DNA from 3 places in the Staphylococcus caprae genome. Region 1 is predicted to be linked to each of the others. Evidence: riboswitches for the same ligand, from Rfam matches in the RefSeq annotation. Region 1 holds a riboswitch; each other region holds the start of a gene.
The links. Region 1 has a riboswitch for S-adenosylmethionine ahead of metK (methionine adenosyltransferase). Riboswitches for the same ligand answer to the same signal wherever they lie in the genome.

Region 1 (8,607 bases):
TGGAAAGGTGTTTACATCTTTCGACGCATGGTTACCTTATTTAAGTGAATTGGATTCTATGCCAGCGACACGTGCAACTGTTGTTATGGCAGTGTATCAGATGTATCACACACTACCTTCTTTTTCAGTTGAATATGGTGCAACAGTAAGCGGTTTATCCAACTCGCAATTGTTAACGTTATATCGAACTAAGCCGAAGCGAATTAAACTTAAATGGTCTTCTCAATTAGCTGAAGATTTAAAACGTATACGTCAACTTGATTTCGAGTGTGATATTGCAATTGATGCTAATGAATCGCTAACAGTTGATTCATTTTCAGAAATAACAGAGCTAGAATCGGAAGATATTCTGTATATTGAAGAACCGTTTAAGTCGTTGGATACATTAAATGAATTGAATGCTAGTCATTATCCTTCTATTGCAATTGATGAAAAAGCAACATCTATCAAGCACATTGTATCCATCGTCAATCAATACCCAGTTAAAGTGGTCGTACTGAAGCCATTTAGATTGGGTGGTATCGATAAAGTCATCGAAGCAATGAAGATATTAAAGGCGAAAGGAATTCAATTCGTCGTGGGAGGCATGTATGAGTTTGGCTTAAGTCGGTATTTTACAGCGATGTTAGCTAAAGAGGGGGATTATCCTGGAGATATTACGCCTTCAGGGTATTACTTTAAAGAAGATTTAGCTAAAGATTCAGGCATATTAAAAGAGGGAATGATTGAATTCACTCCCCCTAAAGTTGAGCTATCGAAATTAAAGCCACTTTAATGTTTATGTTCGGTAGATGAATGCTTCTCTTTCTTTAAAGGTACGGGATCAAAGCCGCCTTTATGAAATGGATGACATTTAAGTATACGTCTGATGCCTAGATAAAGGCCTTTAAATGCACCATGATATTGAATTGCTTCTCTAGTATATTCTGAACATGTTGGATAAAATCGACAGGTCGGTGGTGTCAATGGCGATATAAAGCGCTGATAAAACACTACCATCGCTAGAAATAATTTTTTCATCATCGAAATTACGCCTCCAACAATTAATTTAATAAATTTAGTTTAACATAGTATGAGGGGATGTGTGGAATGTGAAGTTTCGTGATAAAGATAATAGAGAAGTAACGCTTACTTATAAGAATCATACAAATGTACCAAATGGAAATCACGTGCTTAGCATTCCAGTGTATAACGATCAGTTATTATTTACACAACATAAAATCCGAGGCATTGAATTTCCGGGAGGTAAAGTAGAGAAAGGTGAAACGCCTTCAGAAGCAGTTTTAAGAGAATTGTATGAAGAAACAGGAGCGATTGCTCGAAGTTGTAATTACTTTGCACAATACGAAGTGACAACAAATGATGATGAATTATTTTTAAAGGATGTCTTTTTCATAGAAGTGAGTCATTTTGAAGCCCATCATACTTATTACGAGACGAACGGTCCTTCTCTTTTTGAAAATGTAACTGATATACCCCATGAGAAACAAAGTTTTCTAGTGCAAGATGCGACAATTTTAAAATGTCTTGAAAGGGTGAGAGCGCTTGGATTTTACAAAAATTAAGAAAATGCCTATAGACGCTCATACACATCGATTTGAGGAAGTTACTTATCAAGTAGACCATTTAAATGTTAAAGCATTGATGATGACACCATATCAATCTGTAGATCGAATTGCCGTTTATCTTAGAGGCGGAAAGGGACAAGTAGGGCGTGTCAGAGCAGCAAGGTTAATGCAGTTTGCAGATGCGCATACATTGGTTGTTGGTCCTTATTATCGCGGTAACAACGGCAGTGAAGGCAAGGATGAATTCTATCGTGGAGATTTAAATGATGTAACACAATTGATAAGATTATTACATCATCAATATCCTAATGCGCATGTTCATATGATTGGATTTTCTCGTGGTGGGCTTCAAGGATTATTAACGTTTCAAGATTTACCTGTAGATAGCTATATTATTTGGGGCGGTGTATCTGATATTCACTTAATGTATGAAGAGCGAGTGGATTTAAGAGGAATGCTACGTCGAATGGTGGGGCATCCTAAGAAAGATATAGACGCTTATAATAAAAGAGATGCATTAAAAAATATTGATGCACACAGTCCTCCTATACTCATTATTCATGGTGGAAAGGACTGGCAAGTTGGTATTCATCAAGCATATGATTTAGAGGAAAAATTAGAAGCCAAAGGAACATATTACGAGACGTTCTATCAATTTAACGAAGGTCATGTGCCAAGACCACCAGCTATGAAAGAGACACTGAATAAAGTGCGTCAATGGATAGAAAATATTGAAAATCATAAACGTAAAAACTGCTAGCAAATGCTAGGTGAATAAATAGAAAAAAGGTAGAAAGCCCAAATTACGTGCTTTCTACCTTTTTCAATTCTGTCAATTTTATTTATTAAAAGCGCCATTTTCAGCAATATGTTCAACTTCAGAACCGAATTTTTTGAAGTTTTCTTCAAAACGGTTAATTAAGTCTTGAGCTTGTTCTTGATATTTATTCGCATCGCTCCAAGCATTGACTGGATCTAAGATTGTTTTAGGAACATCTTTAATTTCAACTGGAATATTTAAACCGAATGTATCATCTTTTTTGTATTCGACGTCTTTTAATTGACCTGAAATCGCTTGGTTCACCATTTGACGAGTATAATGCAAGCTAATACGACGGCCTACACCGTATTTTCCGCCAGTCCAACCAGTGTTAACTAAGTAAACATCTACGTTATGTTTGTCGATAAGTTCACCGAGTAAATCAGCGTAAACTGTTGGATTTAATGGTAAGAAAGGTGCGCCGAAACAAGTTGAGAATGAAGGTTCCGGTTCAGTGACACCGCGTTCAGTACCAGCTAATTTAGATGTGAAACCACTTAAGAAATGATACATTGCTTGATCTTTGGTCAATTTAGAAATTGGAGGAATGACACCAAAGGCATCAGCAGTTAAGAAAATAATTGTATTTGGATGTGCTGCTTTAGAAGGTAGAACGATATTATCAATATGTTCAATAGGATAAGCGGCACGCGTATTTTCAGTAAATTTATTATCATCAAAATCTACCGTACCATCTTCTTTAACGACTGTATTTTCTAAAATAGTACCGTATTCAATTGCATTATAAATTTGTGGTTCTTTTTCTTTAGAGAGGTTAATGGCTTTGGCATAACATCCGCCTTCAATATTGAACACGCCATTTTTATTCCAACCGTGTTCATCATCCCCAATTAATTTACGTTCTGCATCAGCAGAGAGCGTTGTTTTACCTGTACCTGAAAGACCGAAGAATAAAGCAACATCACCTTTTTCTCCAACATTTGCTGAGCAATGCATACTCATAATATCTTGCATTGGTAATAGGTAGTTCATTACTGAGAAGATACCTTTTTTCATTTCACCAGCGTATTCAGTACCGCCGATTAAAATCACTTTATGTTTGAATGAAATGATGACAAATGTCTCTGATTTAGTCCCATCTACTTCTGGGTCTGCTTTAAAGTGTGGGGCAGAAACAATTGTGAAGTTAGGTTTGATATTCTTAGCTTCCTCTTTTGAATCTGGACGAATAAACATATTATGTGCAAATAAGTTATGCCACGCTAATTCGTTGATGACTGTTAGCTTTAAACGTGAATCTTTATCACTTCCCGCATAACCATTGAATACATAGAGTTCATCTTTCTTACCCAAATAATCTAAAACTTTATTGTAAAGTTTTAAAAATGTTTCTTCATCAATCGGTTGGTTGATGTCTCCCCAATTGACATTATCTCTATATGAAGGTTCAGTTACGATGAATTTATCTTTAGGTGAACGGCCAGTATATTTCCCCGTACTTGCGTTAACTGCACCTAATTCAGTTAATTGTCCTTCATTGTTGTTTAAAATCTTGTTGTAAAGTTGAGTTGTTGAGAGTTGAAACTGAGTTGATGGTTTTTCTAGTAAATTTTTAATTTTAATTGTTTCTGTGTATGTGTCTACTGACATACTCAATCCCTCCAAAGCAATAGTAGTTATGTAAGCCTTTACATTTAAATAGTATAACACAACACAATGATTAATCCACAGTAAATATAAGCTATAGAGCGAAATCATAAATTGACATTAAACTATGAATTCGGTAGTATTAATTTTAACGGATTCTCTTATCCTGAGTGGTGGAGGGACATGGACCCAACGAAACCCAGCAACCTCTTTTTAGTAAAGAAAGGTGCCAAACCGTTTGCAGACATATATCGTCTGAACGATAAGAGCGAATGGACGTTTAAGAGCCTTCTCTCTATCTTGATAGTGTAGAAGGCTCTTTTATTTAGCTCACACATAAAAGAGAATTTTCGTAATCAATATATAAAGGAGCAAAACATGACTTATAATAAACGATTATTTACTTCAGAATCAGTCACTGAAGGTCATCCCGATAAGATTGCAGACCAAGTATCTGATGCCATTCTTGATGAAATTCTTAAAGATGATCCTAATGCACGTGTTGCATGTGAGACAACAGTAACCACAGGTATGGCACTTATTTCTGGTGAAATTTCAACTTCTACATACGTAGATATTCCAAAAGTAGTTCGCGAAACAATAAAAAATATTGGCTACACAAGAGCTAAATATGGATACGATTACCAAACAATGGCTGTATTAACAGCAATTGATGAACAATCTCCAGATATCGCACAAGGTGTAGATAAAGCGCTAGAATATCGTAATGAAATTTCTGAAGAAGAAATAGAAGCTACTGGTGCAGGAGATCAAGGTTTGATGTTCGGTTACGCTACAAATGAGACGGATACTTACATGCCACTTCCAATCTTCTTATCACATCAACTTGCTAAACGCTTATCCGATGTACGTAAAGATGAAATTTTAAATTACTTACGTCCTGATGGTAAAGTTCAAGTAACTGTAGAATATGATGAGAATGATCAACCTAAACGCATTGATACCATCGTTGTATCTACTCAACATGCAGAAGATACAGAACTTAAACAAATTGAAGCGGATATTAAAAAACACGTCATTTATCCAACAGTATCTGAAGATCTATTAGATGAAGAAACGAAATTCTTTATTAATCCTACTGGACGATTTGTGATTGGTGGACCACAAGGTGATGCTGGTTTAACAGGACGTAAAATCATTGTTGATACGTATGGTGGTTATGCTCGCCACGGCGGCGGTTGCTTCAGTGGTAAAGATCCTACTAAAGTAGACCGTTCTGCTGCATATGCTGCAAGATACGTAGCTAAGAACATTGTAGCTGCAGAATTAGCTGATCAATGTGAGGTACAATTAGCGTATGCCATAGGTGTTGCAGAACCTGTGTCAATTTCTATTGATACGTTTGGTACAGGTAAAGTTTCAGAAGCTGAATTAGTAGAGGCAGTTAGAAATCACTTCGATTTAAGACCAGCAGGAATTATTAAAATGTTAGATTTAAAACAACCTATTTATAAACAAACTGCTGCTTATGGTCATTTTGGTCGTACAGATGTTTTACTACCATGGGAAAAGTTAGACAAAGTGAATTTACTTAAAGATGCGGTTGAAGCATAACCATTGCTTTCAATTGAGTGAAAGGAAATATCAATTAAATGTCGATAAATTGAGTGTTTTCTATTATAATGGAAGTTATTGAAATGGTTAAAGGAGCGTTGTTGTGATGAGTTTATCTTCACCGATAGTTATAGGCTTAATCGTTGCAATTGTTGTGGCAATTCTTTTCTTTATTCTCTTTTTAGTTGCAATTAGCAGTAAAAAGAAAATTAAAAATCAAACAGAAGCCCAATATAAAGAAAAAGAGCAACATTTGAAAGAATCTCATGAAGAAGCCTTAGAAAAAGAAAGAGTAGAAAATAAAAAGGCTGTCACTAAACAAAAAGAAGATTTTGATGCGACAGTAAATAGTAAAGATAGAGAAATTGATGCATTAAAGCTATTTTCTAAGAATCAAAGTGAATACGTTACAGATATGAGATTAATTGGCATTCGTGAACGACTTGTCAATGAGAAAAGAATTCGTCCCGAAGATATGCACATCATGGCGAATATCTTTTTACCAAGTAATGAATTTAACAATATAGAGCGTATCAGTCATTTAGTATTAACTAGAACAGGATTATATATCATTGACTCTCAACTATTGAAAGGGCATGTATATAATGGTATTAGTGGCGCTCAATTCAAAGAGTTGCCAACCATGTCACAAGTGTTCCAAACACTTGATTTAGATCAATCAAGTCCACAAACATTAGTTTTAGATCAAAATGAGGATCAAAAATCATTGTCATTTGTGAATTACTCTGAAAAGATTCAACAAATTCAAACTCTTGCGGGTGATTTACAAAGTGAGTTAAATACGAAATATACGCCAACATCAATTTTATACTTCAATCCTAAAGATGAAGGCGATGTGACAATTTCTAATTACGCACAATCATCGAATGTCAAAGTGCTTGTAGGTCCTGAACAACTAGATGAATTCTTTAATAAGTTTGTCTTCCACGGACGTATTCAGTACAATGTTGATGATTTACAAACAATTATGGATAAAATCGAATCATTTAATTAAAGCATACAAACGTAAGGAATAGATTTTCTTACGTTTGTATTTTTTTGTTAGAAAAGGGTATAAAGACATTGAGAAACCATGATGAGTTAACATTTTTTACATCAAAAAATGAAGATAGTAACATGTACATCATAGCTTAATAAGGAGTGAGCGTAATGGAAACAATTCAATTTTATAATGGAAGGGAAATGCCTAAGGTAGGATTAGGTACTTATAGAGTTGAGAACAGTGATGAATGTAAGGATGCAGTTAAGCATGCGATTGAAAGTGGATATAGAAGTATAGATACAGCCAGAATATATGGGAATGAAGAAATGGTCGGACAAGGGATTAATGAGGGGCTAGAATCGACAGGTTTAAATCGTGAGGATTTATTTATTACGTCTAAATTGTGGCTTGAAGATTATGGTCGTGCGAATGTAGACCAAGCTTATAATCATTCAATCCAGCGCCTAGGCTTAGATTATTTAGATTTATACTTAATGCACTGGCCGGGGACAAATGAAGCTGTCATGATAGATACTTGGCAAGGTATGGAAGACTTGTATAAGGAAAGTAAGGTTAAAAATATTGGAGTGAGTAACTTTACTCCAGAAAATTTTGAAGCTTTACTTGCGCAAGTTTCTATTAAACCTGTCATTAATCAAGTTGAATTTCATCCTTATTTAATTCAAAAAGAGTTACGTCAATATTTAGAAGCGCAAAGCATTGTAATGGAATCTTGGTCACCATTAATGAATGCGCAAATTTTAGAAGATGAAACAATTAATGATATTGCTAATGAGATAGGGAAATCACCTGCACAGGTCATCATAAGATGGAATGTACAACATGGCGTTGTGGTGATACCAAAATCTGTAACGCCTAGTCGTATAGAAGAAAATTTAAACGTCTTTGACTTTGAATTATCTGATGCTCATATGGAAAGAATTGATCAATTGAATAAAGATGAAAGAATGGGACCTCATCCAGCTGATTATAACGGACATTAATTTATAAACGATTCCAACATCTGATGAGATTTGCTCGTTATGGGTGCAAATCGATAAAACGCGATAGTATAAAATAAGCTCTAAGACATTTTTGTTAATGTATTGTCTCCTTAAAGTTGAGTAACATTCCAACTTTGAAGAGATATAGAACATTTCAGAATTTGTCTTAGAGCTATTATTTTAGTATTTAATCTTAATTTTCATGGATATGATTGGTTTCATACGAAATGAATACATATCATTGATTGGAAATTGGGCGATGCATTACCTTTAATATTAAATGTGAAAGCCGAGATAACAAGCGATAAAGCCAATTAAAAATTGTAGTAATGAATAACCAATAAAATGACCTAATTTAAATTTAGGTGTAAGAAAATGAACCAGCTCGTTTGAAAGTGTGGAAAAAGTAGTTAAACCACCAAGTACACCTGTAATAAAGAAAGGTGAAATCCAATGATGAGAAATTGAAATCCCCATTATAATTCCTATTAAAAAGCTACCAATGATATTGACGATAGGTGTTGCGATTGGGATTGTTGAATTAAATTTACGATTACAAATATCTGTAACAAGTGCACGTAACACTGCTCCAATACCTCCGCCAAGCATAACAAGAAGTATAGCAATCATGATAGACGACCTCCAACTTTAACGCCTAGATAACAAAGTACAATTCCTAAAATGTAACTTGTTAATCCATAAGTGAAGAGCATGATAAAATGCTGCTGATCAAATAGATGTACAAGTTCAAATTGAAAAGTAGAAAAAGTAGTTAATGCGCCTAGGAAACCAGTGGTAATTGCCTTTTTAATGAGGGGATATCTCTGAAATAGAGAAATTGCTAAGGTACCAATCAATCCCATTAAAAATGCGCCTGTAAGGTTGGCTATCAATGTGCCAATCGGTAATGATGATCCTTCATTGAATATAGAGAGGCCATAACGCAAAAGTGCGCCAAACGCACCACCAATAAATACATATAAATATTGCATCGCAAATCACCTTAATATAAATTTGATATCTTTTTAA
Region 2 (8,607 bases), 990 kb from region 1:
AGCTTTTTTATTTGAAAAGGAGCATGAATATTTTTTGAACTATTATTAAAGCTACAATAACAATGATGATACTAGATAGTTTATTCACAAAGATTAATAGCTTACCGTTTTTATCTAAAGAACCTACTGATTTTCCTGCTAACGCTAAGAAAATGAACCATATCCATGAAACTGAAATACACGTTAATGTAAAAGCAAACTTTTCGTAACCAACGTATGCTGACGCACTTGTTCCTATCACACCAATTGTGTCCATTACTGCATGGGGATTTAAAAGAGAAACGGAAAGGGCAAAACTTATTTGTTTTGATGCGGACAGACTGTTGTCCTGTTTAACATTCTGAGTTTTCTCATTCCAAAGTGTCCAAGCTATATAAAATAGGAAAATAAGACCGAAAATATATATCACAAGTTGTAAAGTAGGTAAGGACATGAGTACGAGTGAAACACCTAGAACGGCTAAACTTATGAGTATAGTGTCGCATAATCCAGCTGTAATAATAACTGGTAATGTTTTAACGAGTTGTGGTTGGGTGGACCCTTGGTTAAAAACAAATATATTTTGGGCACCTAATGGAAGTATAAGCCCGAGCGCCAAAAGGAAAGCATGTAAAATAGCTTCAATCATTTTAAATCACATCACTTTAATAAATGAAAATTTAGAAAATTCAAATTAATTATATCTTAAAAATAAAGTGAATGCATTTACTTTTCACCAGATTTAAAAAGTGATTAAAGTCATTGAAGAGATAAATATCGAATATATCGTAGATAGGGTATGATGTGAAATACCCCATATACGTACAAAATTGTTGATATATTCAATTATGAGTTAGCTAAATGATCACAAACATAATAAATCAACCAGTTTTCATCAAGGTATTCGTCATCAATTTTGCTCGCATTTTTTTCAAAAGCTAGATTTTCAAAACCGATAGAACTAAAGAAAACTTTGGCACTAATATTGTTAGAAGCGATAGTAGTCATTAACATTTCAATATTTTGAGTCTTAGCGTATTCAATAATATGATTAATCAATTCTCTATTGATGATTTCATCATTATTTTTAACAAAATTATTTTCAAGAATCGCTTTATGACGCTTACTTACAAATTTCATTTGTTTTAACGTACAAGTAGCGACAAGCTGGTCATCTTCAAATGCACCAAAAATATTCCAATATTTTGTTTCTTGAGAAAGAATGGTTTTAAGGCAATCTTCCGAAACATTTTCTAAATAATAGCGATCCCATGCGTAATTATGGTAACCGTTTGACATTAACTCTTTATATGCTTCTAAATCATCATTATTTAATAAACGGATATTGTTCATGTTGACCTCCAGATTTAAAGAAAATACAAAATTATAAAATACCTTTAGTTAAAGAGACTTATCAAATACATAATAAAAGAATTATTAAAAATACGCAATAATCGTTTTATGATAACAAAAAACATTTCTGAAAATATATTTAAGCGTAAATTTTAATATTAAAACTATTATTTTAAATATTAAGAACTTCTTGTCGCTTGAAATGATTTTAATACGCACTATTTTAACGAAATATTTATTCATTTAACTCTATTTACTAAATCTTAATAAATTTTATTTCAGGTGTATACAATTTATAAGCTTACTGAATTTAGATATAAAAAAGCCACCAACAAAATACGTAAATTTGTTGGTGGTTGAATCTAAAATATATTCAATTGACTATTTATTATTATTAATCTACAACTTCTACATTTAAGTTAACATCGATATTGCCACGTGTTGCTTTAGAATATGGACAGAAGTCATGTGCATCTTTTAAATATTTTTCTGCATCTTCTTGTGATAAAACGTTTTTAACTTTTGCGTCAATATCGACACTTAGTTTTGGACTTTCTGCATCTGGATCATCTTCTAAACGTACAGTTAATGTGACTTCAGGTTCAGCGTCACGTACTTTATTTTGTTTTAAGATAAGATCAAATGCACCGTTAAAGCATGAAGCATAGCCTGCTGCAAATAATTGTTCAGGGTTTGTAGCTTTTCCGTCAGCTTGTTGTGGTGGTAATACGTCTACATTTATTGCGTTATCGTCAGTGTGAACATGTCCTTTACGTCCACCTACGTTTGTAGCTTTAGTTTCATATTGAACTGCCATTATGATTACCTCCTAAATTCATTATACTTGTGTACTACCCGATGACTAATTTTTTAAATCATAGAGAATTTCATTTTCAGGAAAATGAATTAAATAACATTAATTTGTAAGTGATAAAGCAATTAATATAAAATAAGTTTAATACGATGTTAGAAACGAGGTATATACTATGACACATGTTGATGTGGCAGCTACAATTGCACCGGAAAATCAAATTTCACAAACACTCTTAAATGATATTTACCGATATAGAGAATCGCTTGATATTGTGGAGTTAAGAATAGACCAATGGATCGACTTTAATATGGAACCATTTGAAACGACCATTCATCAATTAAAACAATTGAATATGAATTGTAAAATCCTTGTGACGTATCGAACATCAACTCAAGGCGGTAAAGGGGATATTGGAGAAACTGAATATTTAGAGTTACTGTATAAGTTAATCCAACATGCACAGTTTGATATGTTAGATATTGAGTGGAACGTGTCCATAGATGTAGAGGTTTACGGTAAGTTAATTCAACACGCGCAAGAGAATGGTCTCAAAGTGGTGTTATCGCATCATAATTTTCAAGAGACGCCTTCATTAGAGGAATTAAAATTTATTTATTTCAAAATGCAAAAATTGTCACCACAATATTTGAAGTTAGCAGTGATGCCTCATAGCAAAGAGGATGTCTTACATTTATTAGAGGCGATGAGTGTGACTTCTGATAGTACGCCATATCAAGTGATTGGCATATCGATGTCTAAATTAGGTGTAATTAGTCGTACAGCTCAAGGCGTCTTCGGCGGTGCAGTTTCGTATGGTTGTTTGGGAGAACCGCAAGCTCCTGGTCAGATTCATGTTAAGGAGCTGAAACAGCAACTCCAATTTTATGAATCATAAACAGAAAAGTTGAATAAAATGTGACTGTGAATTATAATTGATAATTGTTATCAACGAACGTAGAAGGAGCGAATTAAAGTGGAATTACAAGAAGCTATATCTAATAGAAGAAGTATCAAGAAATTTAAACATGATATGGTTATTGACGATAAGGCATTATATGATGCTGTCGAAAAAGCTACAGACGCTCCAAATCACGGAATGAGAGAACCTTGGAGAGTCGTTCATGTTGCAAAAGATAAATTAGGTGATTTCAGTCAGGATATTACGAGATTTGCATTTCCTGATAATCCTGAAAAAAGAGAAGACCATTATAATGCAGTAACAAATCTAGGAGGTTTATTATTATTAATCTTAAAAGATGACCCTAGACAAAGACAAAGTCGTGAAAATTACTTTGCATTTGGGGCATTTGCTCAAAACTTAATGCTTCTCTTATATGAGGCAGGTATCGGAACATGTTGGAAATCACCACATTACATTTTCGAGCCTAAAGTACGTAAAGCTTTAGATATTAAAAACGATGAAATTTTAGCTGGTTTCTTATATCTTACAGATTTAGAAGTAGAACCAACTAAAGCACAACGTAAAAATAAAAATTTAATCACTGAATTTGAATAAGGTTTAAAAAATTGAGTGTATGAAAATAAAAAAGGAGTTTTCCCTACATTAAACAGTAGAGAAAGCTCCTTTAACTTTTATTGATTTAAATTTTCATCTAAAAATGATTCCACTTGTTCTGGAGATTTCGCATTTGCTGAATGTAAATGCGCTAATTTTTCACCATTTTGGAAAATTAAAATACTAGGAATACCCATTACGTCATTTTCAGTGGTTACATCTTCTAATTCATCACGGTCTACGACGTACCAGCTATAGTTATTATATTTCTCAACAATAGGATCAATCCACATATCCATTGCTTTACAATCAGGACACCAATCGGCCTCGAATTTTACAATAACTGGATGATTACTGTTAATTGTTGAATTAAAATCTTCAGTTTTATGAATACCTTGCATCATTTATACTCCCTTTCAATATTAGTAAATTTATTATAACGAATGATATCTTTTTTATAAAAATATTAGCCTAAAAAGTAGAGCGTTTTCTTATAGAAAATGATATATTTGTCTTAATAGAGATAAGGAGGTAATAAACATATGATAAAATTTTATCAATATTCAAATTGTACGACTTGCAAGAAAGCCGCTAAATTTTTAGATGAATATGGTGTGAGCTACGAACCTATCGATATTGTTCAACACACACCCACTAAAAAAGAGTTTGAAGATATTATTGAGAAAACAGGTGTAGAAATAAATAAATTATTTAATACACATGGTGCTAAATATCGTGAACTTGATTTGAAAAATAAATTAAAAGACATGTCAGATGATAAAAAATTAGATTTATTAGCATCTGATGGAATGTTGGTAAAACGTCCACTAGCTATCTCTGGAGAAAAAATCACTTTAGGTTTTAAAGAAGAAACGTACAAAAATACTTGGATATAATTTTTTAACACTCGTCGTAAAAAGTGAACATTAGAAATGAAAATGTATCAAATATCGTGTTTTACATAAATAAATACGAATTTTATCATATTAATTCTTTTAGATAATAGTTGATTGAACTATATCAGTGTGGCATCATTAAAATGTAATTAATAATTAGGAGGGGATTCTCGTGGCAGTACCGAGCGAATTTAAATATTCTAAAGAACATGAATGGGTTAAAATAGAAGATAATGTAGCAACAATTGGTATTACAGAGTACGCTCAAAACGAGTTAGGCGACATTGTATTTGTTGAACTACCTGAAACAAATGACGAATTAAATGAAGGCGATACTTTTGGTAGTGTAGAATCTGTTAAAACAGTATCCGAATTATACGCGCCTATCTCAGGTAAAATTGTAGAAATCAACGAAGAATTAGAAGATAGCCCAGAATTCGTTAATGAATCACCATACGAAAAAGCATGGATGGTTAAAGTAGAAATGAATGACGAAAGTCAATTAGATGCATTATTATCAGCAGACCAATATTCAGAAATGATTGGTGAATAGCATGTGTTAAACTCCTCGATTATTTTAATCAAGGAGTTTTATTTATAATATAAAAGAATTTTTACACTATATTTTAAATCAGTGTTTAGTTTTCATTAACCATATGTAAGTTTGCCCGTTGTGATGTTTAGTTTTTCTAAATTCTGTGAATGGTTTAAGTGACAGTTAACTATCGACGCTTAGAAGGTGGATTGACATGACTATTGTGAATAAAGTTATCATTGTTGAAGGTAAATCGGATAAGAAAAGAGTGCAACAAGTTATCGCAGAGCCAGTAAGTATTATTTGTACACATGGGACCATGAGTATAGATAAAATTGATGATATGATAGAATCACTTTATGGTAAACAAGTTTATGTTCTTGCAGATTCTGATGACGAAGGAGAAAAAATTAGAAAATGGTTTAAACGATATTTAAGCGAAAGTGAACACATATATGTTGATAAAACATATTGTGAAGTTGCGAAATGTCCGAAAAATTATTTAGCTAATGTTTTGAATAGATATGGTTTCTCAGTGAAAAAAGAAAAGAATCTCATGCCTAATTTAAACACTGAAAGGTTAGTTCTAGTTAATGAATAGTTCAATTGATCTTGAAGATATAACAGAAAATTATAATGAAGAGAAACATCTTATATTTGGCTATACGCCAATGTGTGGAACGTGTAAAGTTTCAGAAAGAATGTTAGATATTGCGAATGATATTTTACAGCTTCCGGTTAAAAAGGTGGATCTTAATTTTCATCCTGAATTTAGTAAAGAAAAAGAAATTATGTCAGTGCCTGTTTTATTGGTGATGAATAAGGATCAAGAAGTAAAAAGAATCTATGCTTTTCAATCAGTCCCTTATTTGTTAGAAAATTTAAAATAGTTATTGACGAAACTTTAGTACGGTGGTAGGATTAAAACAAATTAAATGATGCGTAAACTCTTATCGAGAGAGGTGGAGGGATGTGCCCTACGAAGCCCGGCAACCGTCTGATATAGAAATGGTGCCAATTCACATAAAGTTTAACTTTAGAAGATGAGAGAAAGAAGATATACAAATGCTTTCTCAACTCTCTAAAGATTGAGGAAGCATTTTTTAATTTATATAAGCAATTTAAGGAGGCTATTAACGTGATTGAGTTAAACCAAATAGTGAAACGATATCATACTAAGAACAAAGATGTTCTAGCAGTTGATCACGTTGATTTAAATATTGAATCAGGCTCGATTTTTGGCGTTATTGGTTTCTCTGGTGCAGGTAAAAGTACGCTAATTAGAATGTTTAACAATCTAGAAGCGCCTACTTCTGGAGATGTCATTATTGATGGTGACAATATTAGTAAATTATCCAAATCAGAGTTGCGTAAAAAACGACAAAAAGTAAGTATGATTTTCCAACATTTCAACTTATTATGGTCAAGAACCGTATTAAAAAATATTACTTTCCCACTTGAAATTGCAGGAGTACCGAGTGGTAGAGCGAAGCAAAAAGCACTTGAACTTGTAGAACTTGTAGGATTGAAAGGCAGAGAGAGTGCGTATCCATCAGAATTATCAGGTGGACAAAAGCAAAGAGTAGGTATAGCTAGAGCGTTAGCAAATGACCCTGATGTTTTACTTTGTGACGAAGCAACGAGTGCTTTAGACCCTCAAACAACTGATGAAATTCTAGACTTATTACTTAAGGTAAGGGAACAACAAAACCTTACAATCGTATTAATTACTCATGAAATGCATGTGATTAGACGCATTTGCGATGAAGTCGCGGTAATGGAAAACGGTAAAGTCATAGAACAAGGAAAAGTTAGCGAAGTATTTGAAAATCCACAACATGCAGTTACTAAACGTTTTGTTAAGGATGATTTAAATGATGACTTTGAAGATGCTCTAGATGAATTAGAACCATTAGCGAGTGATTCTTACATAGTGAGATTAAACTTTACTGGGGATAATACGACAGAACCTATTGTTTCATATATTACTAAAACACATAATATAGACGTTAATATTCTTGAAGCTAATATCAAGAATACAAAGGATGGTTCTATAGGCTTCTTAGTTATTCAAATACCGCATATTGATAGTGATAACTTTGAACAATTTAAGAATGATCTTCATCAACAACATGTGAATGTGGAGGTGTTGAAACATGGGTAAATCATATGGCGAAATATTCCACGAAATGTTTACAATGCCTAATGTTCAGTGGCCAGATGTATGGCAAGCAATATTAGAGACACTATATATGACTGTTGTTTCTACTATATTTGCTTTCATCTTTGGTTTGATTTTAGGGGTGTTACTTTTCTTATCTGCGAAAAGTCATTCACCAGCAGCTCGAGTTTTCTACACAATTGTTTCATTTATAGTTAACTTATTTAGAGCGATACCATTTATCATTTTAATTTTATTACTTATACCGTTTACAAGTGTAATTCTTGGAACGATTAGTGGACCAACAGGCGCTTTACCAGCACTTATTATCGGTGCAGCACCATTTTATGCTCGCTTAGTAGAAATTGCCTTCAAAGAAATTGATAAGGGAGTTATCGAAGCGGCTTGGTCAATGGGTGCGAATACTTGGACAGTCGTACGCAAGGTACTACTTCCTGAGGCGATGCCTGCGTTAGTTTCAGGTATTACTGTGACAGCTATTGCTTTAGTCGGTTCAACTGCTATAGCTGGTGTCATTGGTGCCGGTGGTTTAGGTAACTTAGCCTACTTAACTGGTTTCACTCGAAATCAAAATGATGTCATCTTAGTTTCAACTGTATTCATCTTAATCATAGTATTTATAATTCAATTCCTAGGGGATTGGCTTACAAATAAAATTGATAAACGCTAAAGAAAAGGGGACAACGTTCAATGAAAAAAATCTTAGGAATAATTTTAGTATTAGCATTAACAGTTGCTTTAGCTGCTTGTGGCGGTGGCGACAAGAGCAAAACAATCACAGTAGGTGCATCACCAGCACCTCATGCTGAAATTTTAGAAAAAGCTAAACCATTATTGAAGAAAAAAGGTTACGATTTACAAATTAAAACAATTAACGATTACACTACACCTAATAAATTATTAGATAAAGGCGAAATTGATGCTAACTTCTTCCAACATACGCCATACTTAAAAACTGAAAGTAAAGAAAAAGGATATAAAATTGAATCTGCAGGAAACGTAGAACTTGAACCAATGGCTGTGTACTCTAAAAAGTATAAAAGTTTAAAAGACTTACCTAAAGGTGCAACAGTTTATGTTTCAAATAACCCTGCTGAACAAGGTCGTTTCTTAAAATTCTTCGTAGATGAAGGTTTAATTAAACTTAAAAAAGGCGTTAAAATTGAAGATGCGAAATTCAGTGACATCACTGAAAACAAGAAAGATATTAAATTTAACGACAAACAATCTGCTGAATACTTACCTAAAATCTATCAAAACCAAAAAGCTGATGCAGTCATCATTAACTCTAACTACGCAATCGATCAAAAATTAAGTCCTAAGAAAGATTCT
Region 3 (8,607 bases), 1.1 Mb from region 1:
TCTTATAGGCAATGACTGAATAAGTCATTGTCTTTTTTTTAATACTTTTAAAACAAAAATAGGGGAGGGGGAGCCCTTAAATAAACTCAAATTTGAGAGGTAAGTCTAAAAGAAGAAACAAAATTCTGAAATTTTATAAACGCATTCATAACAATACTTATGAGTATTAGGGTTGTCTAACCTCACACAAACTGGTGTCTTAAGATATTGAATATAAAGAATAAATATATTAGACTTACTTTACTATTTTACCGGGAAGAATGGAGGCTGAATAAATGGCGCATCTTACATTTAAGCAAGGGGTAAGAGAATGTATTCCTACATTATTTGGATACGCTGGCGTAGGTTTGTCATTTGGTATTGTCGCAGCCTCTCAAAAATTTAGTATTTTAGAAATTATTTTATTATGCCTCATTATTTATGCAGGTGCAGCGCAGTTTATCGTTTGTGCTTTATTAATTGCTGGCACGCCCATATCTGCAATTGTCCTTACAACACTTATCGTTAACTCAAGAATGTTCCTATTAAGTATGACCTTAGCACCTAACTATAAGCATTACGGCTTTTGGAATAGGGTAGGACTCGGCACATTACTCACCGATGAGACTTTCGGAGTCGCAATTACGCCCTACATTAAAGGCGAAAAGATTAATGATCGATGGCTTCATGGTCTCAATCTTACAGCTTATTTATTTTGGACCATTTCATGTGTGGCAGGCGCATTATTTGGTAAATACATCTCTAATCCCAATACGCTCGGTTTAGACTTCGCCATTACTGCAATGTTTATCTTTTTAGGGTTCTCTCAATTTGAGTCAATCAAGAAATCACGCCTTAGAATTTATATTTTATTAATTATCTGTGTGGTTGTGTTGATGCTTACATTGAGCTTAATGATGCCATCGTATGTAGCGATATTAATTGCAGCAACTGTGACGGCAGCTTTAGGGGTGGTGATAGAAAGATGAACACAGACTTACATACATTCACACTTATTATTTTATGCGGAATTGTAACGCTACTGATGCGAATTATTCCATTTATCTTAATTTCGAGAGTGCATTTACCAGAAATTGTCGTTAAGTGGCTCTCGTTCATTCCAATCACACTATTTACTGCACTTGTCATCGACGGGGTCATTCAACAACACGACAACGCATTTGGATATACACTAAATCTTCCATATATTGTCGCTATCATACCCACCGTCTTTCTCGCTATCTTCACTCGCAGTCTGACTGTAACAATTGTTGGCGGTATCATTATTATTGCTTGTTTACGCTTTTTCTTTTAATTTCTGAAAATGACAGCAAAACATTGAAGTCATAAAAGAAGTTAGATAAAATCTAATTAATTAGAAAATTTAGAAAATTAAAGTTGGAATTAACAACAGTAATATCACACAACTAAATTGATGAAATCTTATTTCGAGAAGCTGAGGGAATTGGCCCAACGATGCTTCAGCAACCGACTAGCAATAGCACGGTGCTACAACCAACGAGTATCTCGAATGATAAGTACTGAATCGCTTCTTACTTGTTCATTTGAGTAAGAAGCTTTTTTAGTAAGAGGAGGTAGCGATAAGGATGACGAATTATAAAGTAGATACGTTAGAATTAGGCACATTTACAACTGAATCTGGCGAGACAATAGACAACTTGAAACTACGTTACGAACATGTGGGATACCCAGGCCAACCACTTGCTGTCGTATGTCATGCATTAACAGGTAACCACTTAACCTATGGCACCGATGATCAACATGGATGGTGGCGCGAAATTATTGATGGTGGTTATATCCCGCTTCACGATTACCAATTTCTAACATTCAACGTTATCGGTAGTCCCTTCGGCTCAAGTTCCAAGCTCAATGACCCTAACTTTCCAGAGCACCTCACATTAAGAGATATTGTTAAAGCGATTGAGAAAGGTATTCAGGCGCTCGGTTTCAAGAGGATTAATATTCTTATAGGTGGTAGCCTCGGTGGTATGCAAGCGATGGAATTACTATATAACAATCAATTTCATGTCGATAAAGCCATTATTTTAGCTTCAACGGATAAGACGTCATCTTATAGTCGCGCATTTAATGAAATTGCACGCCAAGCCATTCACCTTGGTGGAAAGGAAGGCTTAAGTATAGCACGTCAACTCGGTTTCTTAACATATCGTTCTTCGAAAAGTTATGATCAACGATTTACACCAGAAGAAGTTGTGAGTTACCAGCAACATCAAGGCGATAAATTCAAAAATCGTTTCGACTTAAAATGCTATTTAACACTGCTGGATGTCTTAGATAGTCATAATATTGATCGAGGACGAGATGACGTAGACGAAGTGTTTCAATCATTAGAAACTAAAGTCTTAACCATGGGCTTTATAGATGATTTACTTTATCCTGATGACCAAGTCAGAGCAGTAGGGGAGAGGTTTAAATACCATCGTCATTTCTTTGTACCTGATAACGTTGGCCATGACGGCTTCCTCCTCAACTTTAATGATTGGGCACCCAATTTATACCACTTCCTAAACTTAAAACAATTTAAAAGGAAATAAATAACGACCGTCTTATTACAATAAAGGATTACAATCGCCCATTGCGATTGCATAAGTGCTACTAATTAATGCATACGCATTAATTGCTTTAAAAGGATTACAATCGTTATCACGATTGCATAAGTCATACTAACTAATGACGATGTCATTAGAAGTATGACTTTATTGTTAATTTTTGGCAAAGAGGTTAAAATAGAGGTTATAGTCAAAAAGTATGGGAGTGGCGTGTGTGTTTTCAAAAATACAACCTAAAGCAACTATTATTGCAACAATTTCATTACTTATAGTCGCTTTAGTAACACATGTATTACCTATTCTCGGCTTAATTTTATGTTTATTTGCAACGATTCCTGGCATCGTGCTATGGAACCGCTCTGTACAATCATTTGGAATTAGCGCATTAGTAACAGTTATTCTTACAACGTTATTAGGTAATACATTTGTCTTAAGTATGATGGTACTGATCTTAATTTTAAGTTTTATCATCGGTCAATTACTTAAGGAAAGAACTTCAAAAGAAAGAATTCTATATATTTCAACGGCTTCAATCAGTTTAATCACATTGATTGGATTCATGTTATTACAATCATTTGAGAAAATCCCAAAAGCAGCCGTATTAATTAAGCCATTTAAAGATGCAATTCATGATGCCGTCTTAACAAGTGGAGTAGATTCTAACTATAGACAGATGTTTGAGGAAGTTTTCCGACAATCAACGGTTCAACTCCCTAGCTATCTCATTATAGTCATTTTCCTTTTAATCTTAATTAATCTGATTATTACATTTCCAATTTTACGAAAATTCAAGGTCGCAACACCTATTTTTAAACCATTATTTGCTTGGCAAATGAGCCGTACATTATTATGGATTTATCTTATAGTTCTCATATGTGTTATGTTTGCGAACCAACCAGGCACATTCCAAAGCATCGTTTTAAACTTTGAAATTGTGTTATCATTAGTGATGTATATCCAAGGTTTAAGCGTCATTCATTTCTTTGGTAAAGCTAAGAAATGGCCGGATGCCTTAACGATATTCTTGATGGTGATAGGGACATTAATTACACCACTCACACATATCGTAGGATTACTTGGCGTTATTGATTTATGTATTAATTTGAAACGAATAATAAAAAAATGATTATTAAATAGTGATTAGAGGTGGAAAAATGAACCGTCAATCCACTAAAAAAGCGTTGCTCATACCATTCATATTAATGGTACTTACAGCCATTGCATTAGTCATCGTATGGTTTATTTTCAACCAAATCGTCGCAGGCATTGCTGCAGCAATCCTCGTCGTGATGATTATCATTAGTGGCGTGTTATTGAGACAAGCTTTTCTTAAAATGGATAATTATGTGGATGATTTAAGTGGTCATATCTCGGCAAGTAGCAATAAAGCAATCAAGCATTTGCCTATAGGGATGATAGTGTTAGATGAGAATAATCACATTGAGTGGATGAACCAATTCATGACAGAGCACGTTGAAACGAATGTGATTTCTGAAAATGTAAACGAAGTCTTTCCTAACATATTAAAACAATTAGAAAAGGTTCAAGAAGTAGAAATAGAACATAACAGCTATCATTATCACGTGCGTTATTCAGATAATGAACATTGTTTATACTTCTTCGATATCACAGAAAGTGTACATACAAGCGAATTGTATGAGGATTCAAAGCCAATCATCGCAACATTATTCTTAGATAACTACGATGAAATTACACAGAATATGAACGATACACAACGTTCAGAAATCAACTCAATGGTTACACGTGTAATTAGCCGTTGGGCACAAGAGTTTAACATTTATTTCAAACGTTATAATTCAGATCAGTTCGTTGCATATCTCAATCAGAAGATTCTAGCAGAACTTGAAGATTCAAACTTTGAAATTTTAAGCCAGTTAAGAGAGAAGAGTGTCGGTTACCGTGCACAACTTACACTAAGTATAGGTGTCGGTGAAGGGACAGAGAACCTTATCGACCTCGGTGATTTATCACAATCAGGTCTAGACTTAGCACTCGGACGTGGTGGTGACCAAGTTGCCATTAAGAATATGAATGGTAACGTTCGTTTCTACGGCGGTAAGACTGACCCGATGGAGAAACGTACACGCGTACGAGCTCGAGTGATTTCTCACGCATTGAAAGATATCCTCACTGAAGGCGACAAAGTAATTATTATGGGACATAAACGTCCTGACTTAGATGCAATTGGGGCAGCTATTGGTGTGTCACGCTTTGCATTAATGAATAACTTAGAAGCTTACGTCGTTTTAAACGAGTCTGATATCGACCCAACGTTACGTCGTGTAATGGATGAAATTGATAAGAAACCTGAATTGAAAGAGCGTTTTGTCACATCAGATGAGGCCTGGGATATGATGACATCTAAGACGACAGTCGTTGTCGTGGATACGCACAAGCCTGAGATGGTCTTAGATGAAAATGTTTTAAACAAAGCAAACCGTAAAGTCGTTATTGACCACCATAGACGTGGCGAAAGCTTTATTTCAAACCCATTATTGGTATATATGGAACCATATGCAAGTTCGACTGCAGAACTTGTTACTGAATTATTAGAATATCAACCGACTGAACAAAGATTGACACGTCTAGAATCAACAGTCATGTATGCAGGTATTATCGTAGATACAAGAAACTTCACATTAAGAACAGGTTCAAGAACATTTGATGCAGCAAGTTACTTACGTGCACATGGCGCAGATACAATCTTGACTCAACACTTCTTAAAAGATGATGTAGATACGTATATTAATCGTTCTGAGCTCATTCGAACAGTAAAACTGCAAGATCATGGCATAGCAATTGCACATGGATCTGATGAGAAAATCTATCATCCTGTGACGGTTGCACAAGCTGCCGACGAGTTGTTAAGTTTAGAAGGTATCGAGGCATCTTATGTTGTAGCTAAACGTGAAGATAATCTTATTGGTATCTCTGCACGTTCACTAGGTTCCATCAATGTCCAACTTACTATGGAAGCATTAGGTGGCGGTGGACACCTTACAAATGCAGCTACACAAATTAAAGGTGTTACTATAGATGAAGCAATAGAACAATTACAACAAGCAATTACAGAACAAATGAGTAGGAGTGAAGACGCATGAAAGTAATTTTCACACAAGATGTTAAAGGTAAAGGTAAAAAAGGCGAAGTGAAAGACGTACCTGTAGGTTACGCAAATAACTTCTTACTTAAAAACAACTATGCTGTAGAAGCAACTCCTGGTAACTTAAAACAATTAGAACAACAAAATAAACGTGCTGAAGCGGATAGACAACAAGAAATTGATGAAGCTAAAGCATTGAAAGAGAAATTAGAAAATATCGAAGTGGAAGTATCAGCTAAAACAGGTGAAGGCGGTAAATTGTTTGGTTCAGTTAGTACAAAACAAATTGCCGAAGCACTTAATAAGCAACATGATATTAAAATTGATAAACGTAAAATGGATTTACCACAAGGTATTCACGCATTAGGTTACACAAACGTACCAGTTAAACTAGACAAAGAAGTTGAAGGTACAATTCGAGTACACACAGTAGAACAGTAATTTAAAACGTTACTTTAGTGATGCTTATAGAATTAACGGATATCTATCATTCACTCACTTTGTTGCGACGCTTTCCCAGGGCACAAGATCAGCCTATAGTCTTCGCTTAGCGCTTTTCCTCGGGAGTCGCGTAACATTGTTCGTTGATTTAATTTCACTATAATAATCTCATTACTGAATTTCGAAATAATAAAGATGGATTGAAATAAGAGGTGTAAGCAAACAATGGATGGAATGTATGAGCAAAATCAAATGCCACATAGCAATGAAGCTGAACAATCTGTCTTAGGTGCCATTATTATAGATCCAGAATTGATTAACACAACTCAGGAAGTCCTTCTTCCTGAGTCGTTTTATAGAGGCGCCCATCAACATATCTTCCGCGCAATGATGCATCTGAATGAAGACAACAAAGAAATCGACGTTGTCACACTCATGGATCAACTCTCAAGCGAAGGAAGTTTAAGTGAAGCGGGCGGTCCACAATACCTCGCAGAACTATCGACAAACGTACCGACAACACGCAATGTTCAATACTACACAGATATTGTCTTTAAACATGCGTTGAAACGTAAATTAATTCAAACTGCCGATAGTATCGCGAATGATGGCTATAATGATGAATTAGAACTAGATACCATTCTAAGTGACGCCGAACGACGTATTCTTGAACTTTCTTCTACAAGAGAAAGTGATGGATTTAAAGATATTAGAGATGTCTTAGGGCAAGTCTATGAAACAGCCGAAGAACTCGACCAAAATAGTGGTCAAACGCCTGGTATTCCAACAGGTTATCGAGATCTTGACCAAATGACAGCAGGCTTTAACCGTAATGATTTAATTATATTAGCGGCGCGTCCTTCAGTAGGTAAGACTGCCTTCGCACTTAATATCGCACAAAAAGTAGCGACACACGAAGATATGTTTACAGTTGGTATCTTCTCTCTAGAGATGGGTGCTGACCAACTTGCAACACGTATGATTTGTAGTTCAGGCAACGTTGACTCTAACCGTTTAAGAACAGGTACTATGACTGAGGAAGACTGGAATCGTTTTACAATTGCGGTAGGTAAATTATCACGCACGAAGATTTTCATAGACGATACACCAGGTATTCGTATCACTGATTTACGTTCTAAATGTCGTCGTCTTAAACAAGAACACGGCCTCGATATGATTGTGATTGACTACTTACAATTAATTCAAGGTAGCGGGTCTCGTTTCTCAGACAACCGTCAACAAGAAGTCTCTGAAATTTCACGTACACTTAAAGCAATTGCGCGTGAACTTGAATGCCCAGTGATTGCATTGAGTCAGCTTTCACGTGGTGTGGAACAACGTCAAGATAAACGTCCGATGATGAGTGACATTCGTGAATCTGGGTCAATCGAGCAAGATGCTGATATCGTCGCTTTCTTATACCGTGATGATTACTATAATCGCGGTGAAGGTGATGAGGACGACGATGATGCAGGTTTCGAACCTCAAACGAATGATGATAACGGCGAAATTGAAATCATCATTGCTAAACAACGTAACGGCCCGACAGGTACCGTTAAGCTTCATTTCATGAAACAATATAATAAATTTACTGACATTGATTATGCTCATGCAGAAATGTCATAAAATATTTTTTCCGTACGATAAACTAATTACAAGTTTTATTGTACGGTTTTTATTTTGATTTACTCCTATAAAATCATTTGAAGTATGTATATCATTTTCCGGAAAACAAACCTAAAAGTACTGATATAACAATGCTCAAGCCCGCATAAAAGTAAAAACAAAATTAACAAATTGCAAACAACCTATAGCGATTTAATGTTCGATTTTTATTTGCAAATTCATAATCATATTGGTAGAATATCTAATGGTTAAATGAGAAAAACTTGGAGGTGCTCTTATGTCATCAATCGTAGTAGTTGGGACACAATGGGGAGACGAAGGTAAAGGTAAAATTACAGATTTCTTAGCAGAACAAGCAGATGTGATTGCAAGATTTTCAGGTGGTAATAATGCGGGACACACAATTCAATTTGGTGGAGAAACGTACAAATTACATTTAGTACCATCAGGTATTTTTTATAAAGATAAATTAGCAGTTATTGGTAATGGTGTAGTAGTAGATCCAGTCGCATTATTAAAAGAATTAGACGGTTTAAACGAACGCGGCATTTCAACAGACAACTTACGTATTTCAAACCGTGCACAAGTCATCTTACCTTATCACCTAGCTCAAGACGAATATGAAGAACGTCGTCGTGGAGATAACAAAATCGGTACAACGAAAAAAGGTATCGGCCCAGCTTACGTAGATAAAGCACAACGTATTGGTATTCGAGTAGCAGACTTACTGGAGAAAGACACATTCGAACGCCGTCTTAAAGAAAATATTGAATATAAAAATGCGTATTTCAAAGGAATGTTCAACGAAACATGCCCTACGTTTGATGAAATCTTTGACGAGTACTA

Region 2: another riboswitch for S-adenosylmethionine. It lies ahead of JMUB898_RS10120 (methionine ABC transporter ATP-binding protein); the one in region 1 lies ahead of metK (methionine adenosyltransferase).
Region 3: another riboswitch for S-adenosylmethionine. It lies ahead of metX (homoserine O-acetyltransferase MetX); the one in region 1 lies ahead of metK (methionine adenosyltransferase).

Annotation. Positions count from the first base shown of each region.
Region 1 covers NZ_AP018587.1:1,122,658-1,131,264, forward strand. The annotation lists gene menC (o-succinylbenzoate synthase) at 1-775, shown strand, start outside; gene yidD (membrane protein insertion efficiency factor YidD) at 772-1,020, opposite strand; gene ytkD (RNA deprotection pyrophosphohydrolase) at 1,092-1,565, shown strand; gene JMUB898_RS05515 (alpha/beta hydrolase family protein) at 1,546-2,328, shown strand; gene pckA (phosphoenolpyruvate carboxykinase (ATP)) at 2,407-3,999, opposite strand; SAM riboswitch class I at 4,155-4,265, shown strand; gene metK (methionine adenosyltransferase) at 4,375-5,571, shown strand; gene JMUB898_RS05530 (nuclease-related domain-containing protein) at 5,678-6,586, shown strand; gene JMUB898_RS05535 (aldo/keto reductase) at 6,742-7,578, shown strand; gene JMUB898_RS05540 (fluoride efflux transporter FluC) at 7,855-8,208, opposite strand; gene crcB (fluoride efflux transporter CrcB) at 8,205-8,570, opposite strand.
Region 2 covers NZ_AP018587.1:2,110,450-2,119,056, reverse strand. The annotation lists gene JMUB898_RS10170 (LysE/ArgO family amino acid transporter) at 8-628, opposite strand; gene JMUB898_RS10165 (GNAT family N-acetyltransferase) at 826-1,332, opposite strand; gene JMUB898_RS10160 (organic hydroperoxide resistance protein) at 1,727-2,149, opposite strand; gene aroD (type I 3-dehydroquinate dehydratase) at 2,319-3,041, shown strand; gene JMUB898_RS10150 (nitroreductase family protein) at 3,120-3,662, shown strand; gene JMUB898_RS10145 (thioredoxin family protein) at 3,740-4,063, opposite strand; gene JMUB898_RS10140 (arsenate reductase family protein) at 4,205-4,558, shown strand; gene gcvH (glycine cleavage system protein GcvH) at 4,731-5,111, shown strand; gene JMUB898_RS10130 (toprim domain-containing protein) at 5,308-5,694, shown strand; gene JMUB898_RS10125 (thioredoxin family protein) at 5,687-5,983, shown strand; SAM riboswitch class I at 6,041-6,143, shown strand; gene JMUB898_RS10120 (methionine ABC transporter ATP-binding protein) at 6,232-7,257, shown strand; gene JMUB898_RS10115 (methionine ABC transporter permease) at 7,250-7,945, shown strand; gene JMUB898_RS10110 (MetQ/NlpA family ABC transporter substrate-binding protein) at 7,966-8,607, shown strand, end outside.
Region 3 covers NZ_AP018587.1:14,222-22,828, forward strand. The annotation lists gene JMUB898_RS00050 (AzlC family ABC transporter permease) at 276-968, shown strand; gene JMUB898_RS00055 (AzlD domain-containing protein) at 965-1,294, shown strand; SAM riboswitch class I at 1,420-1,520, shown strand; gene metX (homoserine O-acetyltransferase MetX) at 1,587-2,555, shown strand; gene JMUB898_RS00065 (YybS family protein) at 2,770-3,696, shown strand; gene JMUB898_RS00070 (DHH family phosphoesterase) at 3,725-5,692, shown strand; gene rplI (50S ribosomal protein L9) at 5,689-6,135, shown strand; gene dnaB (replicative DNA helicase) at 6,361-7,761, shown strand; gene JMUB898_RS00085 (adenylosuccinate synthase) at 8,039-8,607, shown strand, end outside.